DNA from 2 places in the Paenarthrobacter sp. NPDC090517 genome. Region 2 is predicted to be linked to the other one. Evidence: riboswitches for the same ligand, from Rfam matches in the RefSeq annotation. Region 2 holds a riboswitch; the other holds the start of a gene.

Region 1 (5,208 bases), 1.3 Mb from region 2:
CAGTTCGGCCCAGGTATTCGCGTCCTGTCCAAACGTGGGCTCATCCAGCACCAGGACTTTGGGGTGCGCAGCCAGCACCGTGGCCACCGAAAGCCGCCGCTTCTCGCCTCCGGACAACGTATACGGATTAGCGTCCACAAGATGTGTGAGCCGCAACCGTTCCAGCAACTCCTCCACGCGCTCCTCGCCGTGGCCCAGGTGCTTTGGGCCAAACATCAACTCGTCCAGCACATTGCCCGTGACGAACTGGTGCTCAGGCTCCTGGAATACCGTCCCGATCCGAGAGATCAGCCGGTCTGCTTTCCACTTGAACGGATCAATGCCAGCCCCCTCGGAAAGCTCGACGGCGGCGCTCACTTTGCCGTCCACCGGCGCCAAAAGGCCGGCCAACGTGAGCGCGAACGTGGACTTGCCCGCACCGTTGGGGCCTGTAATGGTCAGTGCTTGTCCTGCCCGGACCTGTGCAGTGATGCCCGTTTGCACCGGTAGGGGCGGGATGGTTTTGAAGCCTTTGCGCCGCGGCTTTTCACGGGAAACAGCAAGGTCCTGGGCTGCGAGGAGAAGCTGCGCGGTGTCGGGTTGATTGCGCCGCCGCCGGGTTGCCGGAACGTATCCCGGTACCCAGACGCCAGCCGACATGAGCATGGCGCGGGCCTCGGAAAGGACTTGGTCCGGAGGACCGTCCAAGAGAACGCCGCCCGTGGCCTGCCCGGCCGCCGTGCTGGACCCTGCGGCCGTGCTGGACCCTGCGGCCGATCCCGGCTGCAGGACCACAATCCTGTCCACCAGGTCTTTCCATACGGACACGCGGTGTTCTACCACAACAAGCGTGGCGCCAGTCTTGTCAAGGCATCGCGCAACAGCATCACGGACCTCGAGCACCCCCGCCGGATCCAGGTTGGCTGTTGGTTCGTCCAACAGGATCAGCCCGGGCCGCATCGCCAAAATTCCTGCAAGCGCAAGGCGCTGCTTCTGGCCGCCCGAGAGCGCCGCCGTCGGGTGATCCAACGCCAGACCGCCACCGGCAGCGGTGCGCAACCCGACGTCGTCGAGCGCTTCATGGACGCGGGACCAAATCTCCTCACGGGGCACGGCAAGGTTCTCGGCACCGAAGGCAACGTCGTCGCCAACCCTCGACAAAACCACCTGCGTCTCGGGGTCCTGCTGCATCAGTCCCGCGCGTCCACGCTGCTCGCGGGGCGCGACGCCGTCCATCAGCAGGGAGCCGGTCTCGTCCGAGTCGTCTTCCTCATCCCCCAGCACCCCGGCGAGGGCATGAAGGAGCGTGGATTTGCCGGCACCCGAAGGTCCCAGCAGCAGTACCCGCTCCCCCGGTTCGATCCGAAGGTCGAGGCCCTGAATGGCGGCTTGGGCCCGGCCGGCATGCCGCCAACCCCAGCCCTCGGCTGAGATGGCGGCAGGCCTTACCGTGCCGCTTTGCGTGGCCGACATCAGCTGAAGACGGGCTCCGAAGCGGCCTTGCGCGAGGCGAAGGAGCTCAGCACGCCGGTCTTGGCCAGGCCGCGTGTCGCCACCCAGGAGAGTGCGCCCGCGATGATTGCGCCGGAAATTGTGGTGAAGGTGATGTAGGCCAGCTTGTCCACGGCTTCATAGGCGATGTTCCAACCCCACGGGAGGAAGGAGTCGTTCAGACCGCAGAAGAGGCCCGCGCCCGCACCGGCGAGGAGGGCGGTTGGCAGGTTGAACTTCTTGTAACGGAAGGCGGCAAAAATGAGTTCGGCGCCCAGGCCTTGCAGAACGCCGGAGATGAGAACGGTTGTGCCGTACTGCGAACCCATGATGAGCTCACCCGTGGCAGCAACAGTTTCACAGAACAGGGCCGCGCCCGGCTTGCGGATAATGAGCATGCCCAGGACCGCGGGGATCATCCAACCACCGGCAATCAGGCCGGTGAGCGGCGGATACGTCGCGTTCATGGGGATGGATACCAGTGCGGCGCCCTGGGACCAGGCCCAGAAAATCACGCCGCCCGCGATGGCGATCAGAGCCGCCACAACGATGTCTACAACACGCCAGTTATAACTGGTCTTCTTCACGTTTACCGTGGTCATTTTCTGCCTCCTGAGGTTACAGGAGGGGAAAGTGCTCCCCGGAATCCCGGCTGGCCTGCGCCATCCGGATCCGGACACTCTGAGAAGCTCGACTCCCTTGCGCCGGTACTAACCGGATCAGGTTCGAGGGTCTGCGGCTGTCCGCACTCTCAGCGCCCTCGCGTCTCCTGCATTTCTGCAGAGTCCGACGGCGGCGCTCCCCTGTCGTTATCAAATCTGCCCTGATGGGCTGGTTCAGTTTACACCTGAGTCCGGGGCGGGTGTTGGTCTGTTGCCGGCATGCGGTCACAATCGGCAGTGGTAAGTGTGTTCCGAGGCTTGCCGGGGTGCGTTGCGAGGCCCGCTCTGCACCCATCCCCCACGCCTTTCCCTGCACACCAGGCCTCACAACGAGACGGGGGAGCTGAGAGAATGAACCAGCAGAATCCACCGCGGCAAAGGGGCACCTTCATGACTGACCTTCCCCAGCAAGACCTCTCCCTTCCTACAGAAGTGCCCCATCCGCGCCTAGCTGCAAGCGTCATCCTGCTCCGTGACGCACCCGGCGGGCTCGAAGCTTTTGTCCAGCACAGAGTTAGCACCATGGACTTCGCTGCGGGCATGGTGGTCTTTCCCGGGGGCAGGGTGGATGGCGCGGATGAGTCCGGGTGGGACTACCCGGCAGAACTCCTCCGAAGCCATGCCATTGACTGGCAGCTGAGCTCGATTTGCATTGACACGGGCGAAGCAACAAAGAACGCCGGAACGGTGCTTACCGCCGCAATCCGTGAAGTCAGGGAGGAAGCCGGGCTCAGCATCGAACCCGGGGACCTGCGCCCATGGGCCAACTGGATCACGCCGACAGATATGCCCAAGCGATTCGACACCTACTTTTACGTTGCCAAGCCCTCCCCCGGCGCCGAACCCCAGCACCAGACCACGGAGGCCTGGCAATCACTGTGGATGCCGGTTGCGGACATTCTTGCTGCGGAGGCTGCCGGCACGCTGAAACTCATGCCGCCCACGTATTACCTGCTCAAAGAAATCGCCGGGTTCGCCACCGTGGATGCGGTTTGGTGCGCCGAGCACGATGTTGTTCCGGTCCTGGCACCCGTTGGTTCCATGGCGGCGTTCCTCAAGGAGCGGGAAAACCGCCGCTAACGCTTGAGACGAGCCGGAGCCAGCTAGGCTGGGGGCATGAACCTCTTCTTCAAGCTGATCGGTGCCGGAGTAAGCCTCGGAGCAGGCTTCGTAGGTACCAAACTCGTCAACAAAGGGTGGGAAAAGGCCACGGGCAACAAGCCACCCCTGGGCAACGACGACATGGAATCGAGCCTTCGCTCTGCCCTGACGTTCGCACTGATCTCAGCCTTCGTCAGCACTCTCATCCAAGTCCTGGCGAGCAGGGGTACGCAGCGCGCCATTGCGCGCTTCGCCAAGACCCACGACATCATCTAGGCCTCCGAAACCGCATACAACGCCGGGATACCCATGACGGGTACCCCGGCGTTCGCTGTTTCGGCTGCTGCTAGCGCTCGCTCTCGGGCTCTTGCCCCGCAGCTGCGCGCTGCACCACCGCTTCAAGTTCATCCTTGGTGAGCATTTCGCGGTGTCCGTGCTTGGTGCGGTAGGCGGAGCGGCCCACCATGTGAGCGGATACCGGGGCCGTCAGGAGCTGGAAAATCCACGCCACCAATAGAACCGGCCATACCCACCAGGTCCGCATCTGGAGGCCGATCGCAGCCAGCATAAGGAACAATCCCAGAACCTGCGGCTTGGTGGCCGCGTGCATGCGGCTCATGAGGTCCGGAAATCTCAACAAGCCGATAGCAGCGCCGAGTGACATCAGTGCACCCACCACCAGGAACACCGCCGTGACGGCGTCGATCACAGCATCAACGCCCGTGGCATCAGGATTCATTGCTCTGTTCCCTCCGCTCGGCCACGAACCGGGCTACCGTCACCGAGCCAATGAACCCGATCACCGCGAGGGCCACCAACAACATCAGGTTGTTCAGGTGCTTGTTCATTGCCATATCGATTGCCAGGGCGGCACCCAGGATCGCCAGCAACACATCCGATGCGAGCACCCTATCCAGCAGGGACGGGCCAATCGCAATCCGGACAATGGCTCCTGCCGCGGCGAGGCTAAGGATCACAGCCGTTGCCACGAGAACGAATTCCTTCATAGCGTTGCCCCTTCCCTTCCCGGACGCTGTTCTGCATTGAGGGCTTCAACCTCTTCGCGCGTGCCCATGATGCGGATCAATCTCGCCTCAATGACTTGGGTTTCCAGGCGGATCTCGTCGATGTCCGCTTCCTCATAAATGTTGAGGGCGTGCAGGTACAGCGTGGACGTTGAGCGGTCAACTTCCACCACCAGGGAGCCCGGGATCAACGAGATGACGTGTCCGGTGGCTGTCACCATCAGGTCTGAGTGGCTCCGCAAGGGAACGGCGACGACGGCGCTACGCACCGTGGGTCCTTTGGCTACAGCCAGGTACAGAACCAGGAAGCTCGCTGCCACCACTTTGCCGAGGAACATCAGAGCGAAGGGGATAGCGCGCAAAATGTTGAACCTGCCACTGAGCTCCACGGGCGGGAGGTAGAACAGCTTGGCCACCAGCACAGCGATCAGGGCACCGAAGAGCAGGTTGCCCGGGCTGAAGTCCCGCCATAGCGCGCCCCACACGATGGCCAACCAGATGAGGAGCGGCAACTCCGTGCGGAAGGAAATGGGTTTGCGGCTCATTTGGCATCACCCGACTGTGCCTCACCTGAGGGTGCTTTTACCGGCTGCGGTTCGTCTGTTTGTGCCAGCGGTGGCACCTCAACGGAATCTCCCAAGACCGAGTGGATGTACGCCGAGCGGTCCAGCATGATGCCGGCGGAACCATCAGCTACGCGGAAGAGCGGTCCTGCGAACACAGTGAGTGCCACGCCGAACACCACCAGACCCGCCGTGGAGCCGACCATGGTGCGGGGTAGGACCCCCACATTGCCGGGGGTCATCAGCACAGGGTCCGGGTACTCTGCGTCCTCGGGTTTGCGCCAGAATGCCCTGTTCCAGACACGTGCGATTGCCAGCAGTGTCAGGAGGCTGGTGACAACACCGCCCACCACCAGCACGATTGCCAGGGGTGTCCCCAACTCCACG
Region 2 (5,208 bases):
CGTGGGGCGGGCCATACTTGACGGTTCGAAGGACAAGATACGAGCACGGAGAGAGGGGCCGCACTGATCGAGTACCTGTCTATTGTGCCAGATGCCCGGAGCAAATACGACTTGGCCCGCGTCGAGCGGCGTGTTCTTGCCTACGCGCCGGATTAAACGTGCCGTGCTGTGCGGGTCAATGCCTCATTCAGACCAGACAAAGAGCCCGGAACGCTCCGCCTTCTCAACGTCCGTGGCCAAGGCGGCCAACTGCTGAACGTACTGGCGCGATTGGGCAGCGTCGAACGGCATATCGTCCTGGGCAGCCCAGGCAGCAGCAACGTCATCGAGGACATTCGCGTCCCCTTCGCTCTCATACGTGAGCAGTTCGGCCAAGGCCCGCACCATGGCTTCAGGAACGCCAAGAAGGGCATCACTGGTGACATCAACCAGGGCAAGCTCATAGTCAGCTCCGGCAGCGTGGACAGCTTGTCCCGCGAGGTCGCCCAACTGTTCGACTTCGAAGTCGGTGATGCCGTCGATCCTCACGGCGGGGCCGGTTACATCGGCCCCCTTTTCAAGGGCAGCTGCCCGCTTGAGTGCTTCATCGTGGGTGGCTACAAAAATTTCGGCAAAGCCCATGGAAAGTACTCTCATTCCTTCGTGCTGACGGGGCGGCGGCGCGAATCTGAATGACTCCGCGCCGTCACTGCCCAGCCTAGTGCAGGCCAGCGCAGGAGAAAGCCCCCACAGGGGAAGCAGCAAGCCGTTAGCGGACGGCAACCCGCAGCTTGTTCCGCCAGGGGTCCTCAAACTGAAGCTCAGCCCCTGTGTGATGATTCTGCACCCCTGCAACCTTCAAGCGATCGGCCAGCGCTGCGACGTCATCATTGCCAGGGACTTCAATCAGAACCTCCCCGAGGCCGAGCGTGTCCTTTCGGGGGCCGGCTCCGCGGCTGTTCCAGACGTTCATGGCCATGTGATGGTGGTAGCCGCCGGCGGAAACGAAGAGTGCTTGGCCGTGCCAGCCTGCGGTTCGCTCGAAGCCGAGGGTCTCCACGTAGAACTTTTGCGCAGTTTCAACGTCGCCCACCTGCAGGTGCACGTGCCCTATCCCGGCAGCAGCCCCGCGTTGACCCGCCACGGCAGCTTCACTCAGATGCTGCTGGAGGAATCGCTGCGGAGGTAATGCCACGTTGTCCATCACAACGTTCTTGCCGTCCCACTGCCAAAGCTCGCGCGGCTTGTCGTAGTAAAGCTCAATTCCGTTGCCCTCGGGATCAGTGAAGTAGAACGCTTCGCTAACCAAGTGGTCGGCGCTGCCCGCGAAAGCGCGAGGTTCGTACTCCGCAGCCGTAGCAATAGTCGCGGCCAGGGACGGCTGATCCTGGAACAGGATTGCCGTGTGGAACAGACCAGCCTCTCCGCGCCCGGGAATCTGCAGCCCGGCAGCGGGGGCAAGGTGGACCACGGGCTTGGCTACGCGCCCCAGGTACAGGCCACCATCCTGCTCAGCCACGACCTCCAGGCCAAGTGCTCGCTGATAGTAGTCACTCATGACTTTCATGTCGCCCACTTTGAGCATGACAGTGCCCATGGTGAGTTCGGCAGGCAGAAGATCCTGGCTGAATGATGAGGTCATGTGAAGCTCCCGGTTCTGAGGTGGCCGCGCATCGGCACCTTCTTACCTATCTAAATTACTTGAAGCTTCAATTTATTCCTAACGAACGACATTGCCCCTGAGCACGACGTGCTTAAGCGCCGCGACGGTACCCGGATGACGGCGGGGATCGTCACTGCACAGCACGACGTCGGTGCTTGCGCCTTCGCTGATGCCCTCGACTCCCAGCCACTCACGGGCACCCCAGGCTGCCGCGTGCAGGACCGCCACCGGCGGAAGGCCGGCGTCGTGCAGTTCCATCATTTCGTCCGCAATCCGCCCGTGTTTGATCACGCTGCCGGCATCAGTACCTGCATAGATGGAAACCCCCGCTTCGAAGGCCTCCAGCACACGCTCCCGACGACGCTCCCAGAGACGAATCATGTGGGCCGCGTACTCCGGAAATTTAGGCCCCGCCTGGGCTGCGATATCCGGGAAGGTAGCAATGTTGACCAAGGTAGGCACGATAGGCACTGCCTGTTCCACCAAGCGCGGCAGGTGGCGGGGAAGGAGGCCCGTGGCGTGCTCTATGCAGTCGATATTGGCGTCGAGCATGTCATCTATGGTGTCCTCGCCGAAACAGTGGGCGGTCACCCGGGCACCTTCATCGTGGGCCGCGGAGATGGCTTCCTTGACGGTCTTTGCAGGGAACGAGGCAGCGAGGTCTCCAACACCGCGATCGATCCAATCACCCACGAGTTTTACCCAGCCGTCGCCGTCCCGGGCTTCCTTTCGCACCGTTTCCACTAGTTCCCGGGGCTCAATTTCATGACCCAATCCGCGGAGATATCGCCGACTCCGGGCGATATGCCGACCGGCCCTGATCAGTCGCGGCAGGCCCGTTCGTTGCTGCACCCAGCGGGTGTCGGCGGGCGAACCGCAATCGCGGATCAGTAGCGTGCCGGCGTCGAGGTCTGCTTGGGCCTGGGCACGTGTGGCCTGCTCGTCTACCGCGCCTCCAACGCCGAGTCCGATGTGACAGTGGGCATCAACCAAACCGGGCAGGACCCAGCCAGCCAACACCCTGTCCGGCGCCGCGACAGGACGCTCAAACGTCAGTCTGCCGTCTACGGACCACAGCCCATGGCGCTCTTCGCCTGCCGATACAAGCACAGGTCCGCTGAATTCGATGATGTTGGCCATGGCAAAAGCGTAGCGGGGGGCGGCGCATTGGAGCCTGCTGCATGCATGTGACTGGGAGCCCGTTGGGAGCTGTGGTAGCTTCGTCTACGACCACACGGGGGCCCCTGCAGGGGCTGAGATCGGACTGACGCAGTCTGCGACCGTTGAACCTGTCCGGGTAATGCCGGCGAAGGAAGTGAGTATTCCCTTGAGCACCACAGAAACACAGCACAGCCCTGTCCGAAACCAGATCAACGCGGGCCGAAACCAGATCAACACGGGCCAAAACCAGACCGACGTGGAAGCCGTAACGCAATCCTTGAAGTCGCATTCGTTGGCTTGGCTGGAAGATCCAAACAACGGCATACGGGTCCCCGTGACGGAAATCGCCTTGGAGCCCTCCCCCAATGGCCAAGCCAACAAGCCTCTGCAGGTTTACCGAACAGCGGGCCCCGGCCGCGATCCCGTGGTTGGCCTGGAGCCTTTCCGCGCGCCATGGATCGAAGCCCGCGGAGACACGGAGGCCTATTATGGGCGGGAACGGAACCTGCTCGACGACGGCAAGTCCGCGGTTCGGCGTGGAGCCGCGTCAGCTGAGTGGAAGGGCGCGCAACCGGTGCCGCGCCGCGCTGTTGTGGGTAGGACCGTCACGCAGATGCACTACGCGAAACAAGGCGTCGTAACTCCGGAGATGCAGTTTGTCGCTTTGCGGGAGAACTGCGACGTTGAGCTGGTCCGCAGCGAAGTTGCCGCGGGAAAGGCAATTATCCCGAACAATATCAACCATCCTGAATCCGAGCCGATGATCATTGGCAAGGCATTCTTGGTCAAGATCAACGCCAACATTGGCAATTCCGCAGTCACCAGCTCCATTGCAGAGGAAGTGGACAAACTGCAGTGGGCAGCCCAGTGGGGCGCTGACACAGTGATGGACCTCTCCACGGGAGACGACATACACACCACTCGCGAGTGGATCATCCGCAACTCGCCCGTTCCGATCGGAACGGTGCCCATCTACCAGGCACTTGAGAAGGTGAATGGGGAGGCCAACCAGCTGACGTGGGAGATCTTCCGCGATACCGTGATCGAGCAATGTGAGCAGGGTGTGGACTATATGACCATCCATGCTGGCGTTCTGCTGAGGTACGTGCCCTTGACCGCCAACCGAGTCACGGGCATCGTTTCCCGCGGCGGTTCGATCATGGCCGGATGGTGCCTGGCACACCACCAAGAGAACTTCCTCTACACGCACTTTGACGAGTTGTGCGAAATCTTCGCCAAATACGATGTCGCGTTCTCCCTGGGAGACGGTCTACGCCCGGGTTCCATCGCCGATGCCAACGATGCCGCGCAGTTCGCCGAGCTTGATACGCTCGCGGAGCTGACACAGCGGGCGTGGGATTTCGACGTCCAGGTCATGGTGGAGGGACCCGGGCACATTCCCTTCCATCTGGTACGGGAAAATGTGGAGCGTCAGCAGGAGCTGTGCAAAGGTGCGCCGTTCTACACCTTGGGGCCGCTGGTTACGGATATCGCCCCTGGCTATGACCACATCACTTCAGCAATCGGCGCCACCGAAATTGCGCGCTACGGCACCGCAATGCTCTGCTACGTGACCCCGAAAGAGCACCTGGGGCTTCCCAACAAGGACGACGTCAAGACGGGAGTCATCACGTATAAGATCGCGGCTCATGCAGCTGACCTCGCCAAAGGACATCCGGGGGCCCACGAGCGTGACGATGCTCTTTCAAAGGCACGGTTCGAGTTCCGCTGGAGGGACCAGTTCGCTTTGTCCCTTGACCCGGTCACGGCAGAATCCTTCCACGACGAGACCCTGCCCGCCGAACCCGCGAAAACCGCCCATTTCTGCTCCATGTGCGGCCCCAAGTTCTGTTCGATGCGCATCAGCCAGGACATCCGGGACGAGTACGGTTCGGCAGAATCGCAGGCCGCAATCGCCGGAATGTACAGCGGGATGCGGGAAAAGAGCCAGGAGTTCCTTGCCTCAGGTGGAAAGGTCTACCTGCCGGAACTTCAGGTCCCGACGGACCTGAGTGGAAGCGGAAGCAGTTCAGGAAGCCTGAGCTGACATGGCTCGTCCGACGTCCGCAATGAATGAGCGGATTGCCTGATCGCCATCAACGGAATCCTGGGGCCGGTGTCCACCCGCTGCCACGCGGCGTAGGGCGCCGGTCTCCTGGAGGTAGCCGGCGATTTCCTCGTACAAGGGCTCCCAACCGCCCGTAAGAACAAGCGTGGGAACGCCCGGCACAATGTGAAGCGGGGCCTCCCATGGCGGTGCTTGGAGCCGGAGCCTGCGTGCTGACCGCCGCGCCTCCGGACTGTCCAGTCCGCCGGTCTCGGCAGAAAAAGCACGCCGGTAAAACTCACGCTGGTAATCGGCGTCGTTTAGCTGGCTTCGCACGTCGAACAGCGGTTCCATCAGG

Evidence for each region. A riboswitch is a leader RNA that binds a small molecule or an ion and turns the genes downstream of it on or off. The one in region 2 is predicted to bind thiamine pyrophosphate.
Region 1: it holds a riboswitch for thiamine pyrophosphate, as region 2 does, so the genes downstream of both, ACIQTW_RS08525 (ECF transporter S component) here and thiC (phosphomethylpyrimidine synthase ThiC) in region 2, are expected to answer to the same signal.

The regions. Positions count from the first base shown of each region.
Region 1 covers NZ_JBIVXN010000001.1:1,832,083-1,837,290, forward strand. Annotated here, with positions in the region: gene ACIQTW_RS08520 (ABC transporter ATP-binding protein) at 1-1,452, opposite strand, end outside; gene ACIQTW_RS08525 (ECF transporter S component) at 1,452-2,072, opposite strand; TPP riboswitch at 2,149-2,285, opposite strand; gene ACIQTW_RS08530 (NUDIX hydrolase) at 2,523-3,212, shown strand; gene ACIQTW_RS08535 (DUF4235 domain-containing protein) at 3,249-3,509, shown strand; gene mnhG (monovalent cation/H(+) antiporter subunit G) at 3,580-3,972, opposite strand; gene ACIQTW_RS08545 (monovalent cation/H+ antiporter complex subunit F) at 3,962-4,240, opposite strand; gene ACIQTW_RS08550 (Na+/H+ antiporter subunit E) at 4,237-4,803, opposite strand; gene ACIQTW_RS08555 (Na+/H+ antiporter subunit D) at 4,800-5,208, opposite strand, start outside.
Region 2 covers NZ_JBIVXN010000001.1:545,486-550,693, forward strand. Annotated here, with positions in the region: gene ACIQTW_RS02540 (hypothetical protein) at 184-621, opposite strand; gene ACIQTW_RS02545 (VOC family protein) at 749-1,621, opposite strand; gene ACIQTW_RS02550 (amidohydrolase family protein) at 1,700-2,782, opposite strand; TPP riboswitch at 2,867-2,974, shown strand; gene thiC (phosphomethylpyrimidine synthase ThiC) at 2,970-4,850, shown strand; gene ACIQTW_RS02560 (alpha/beta fold hydrolase) at 4,833-5,208, opposite strand, start outside.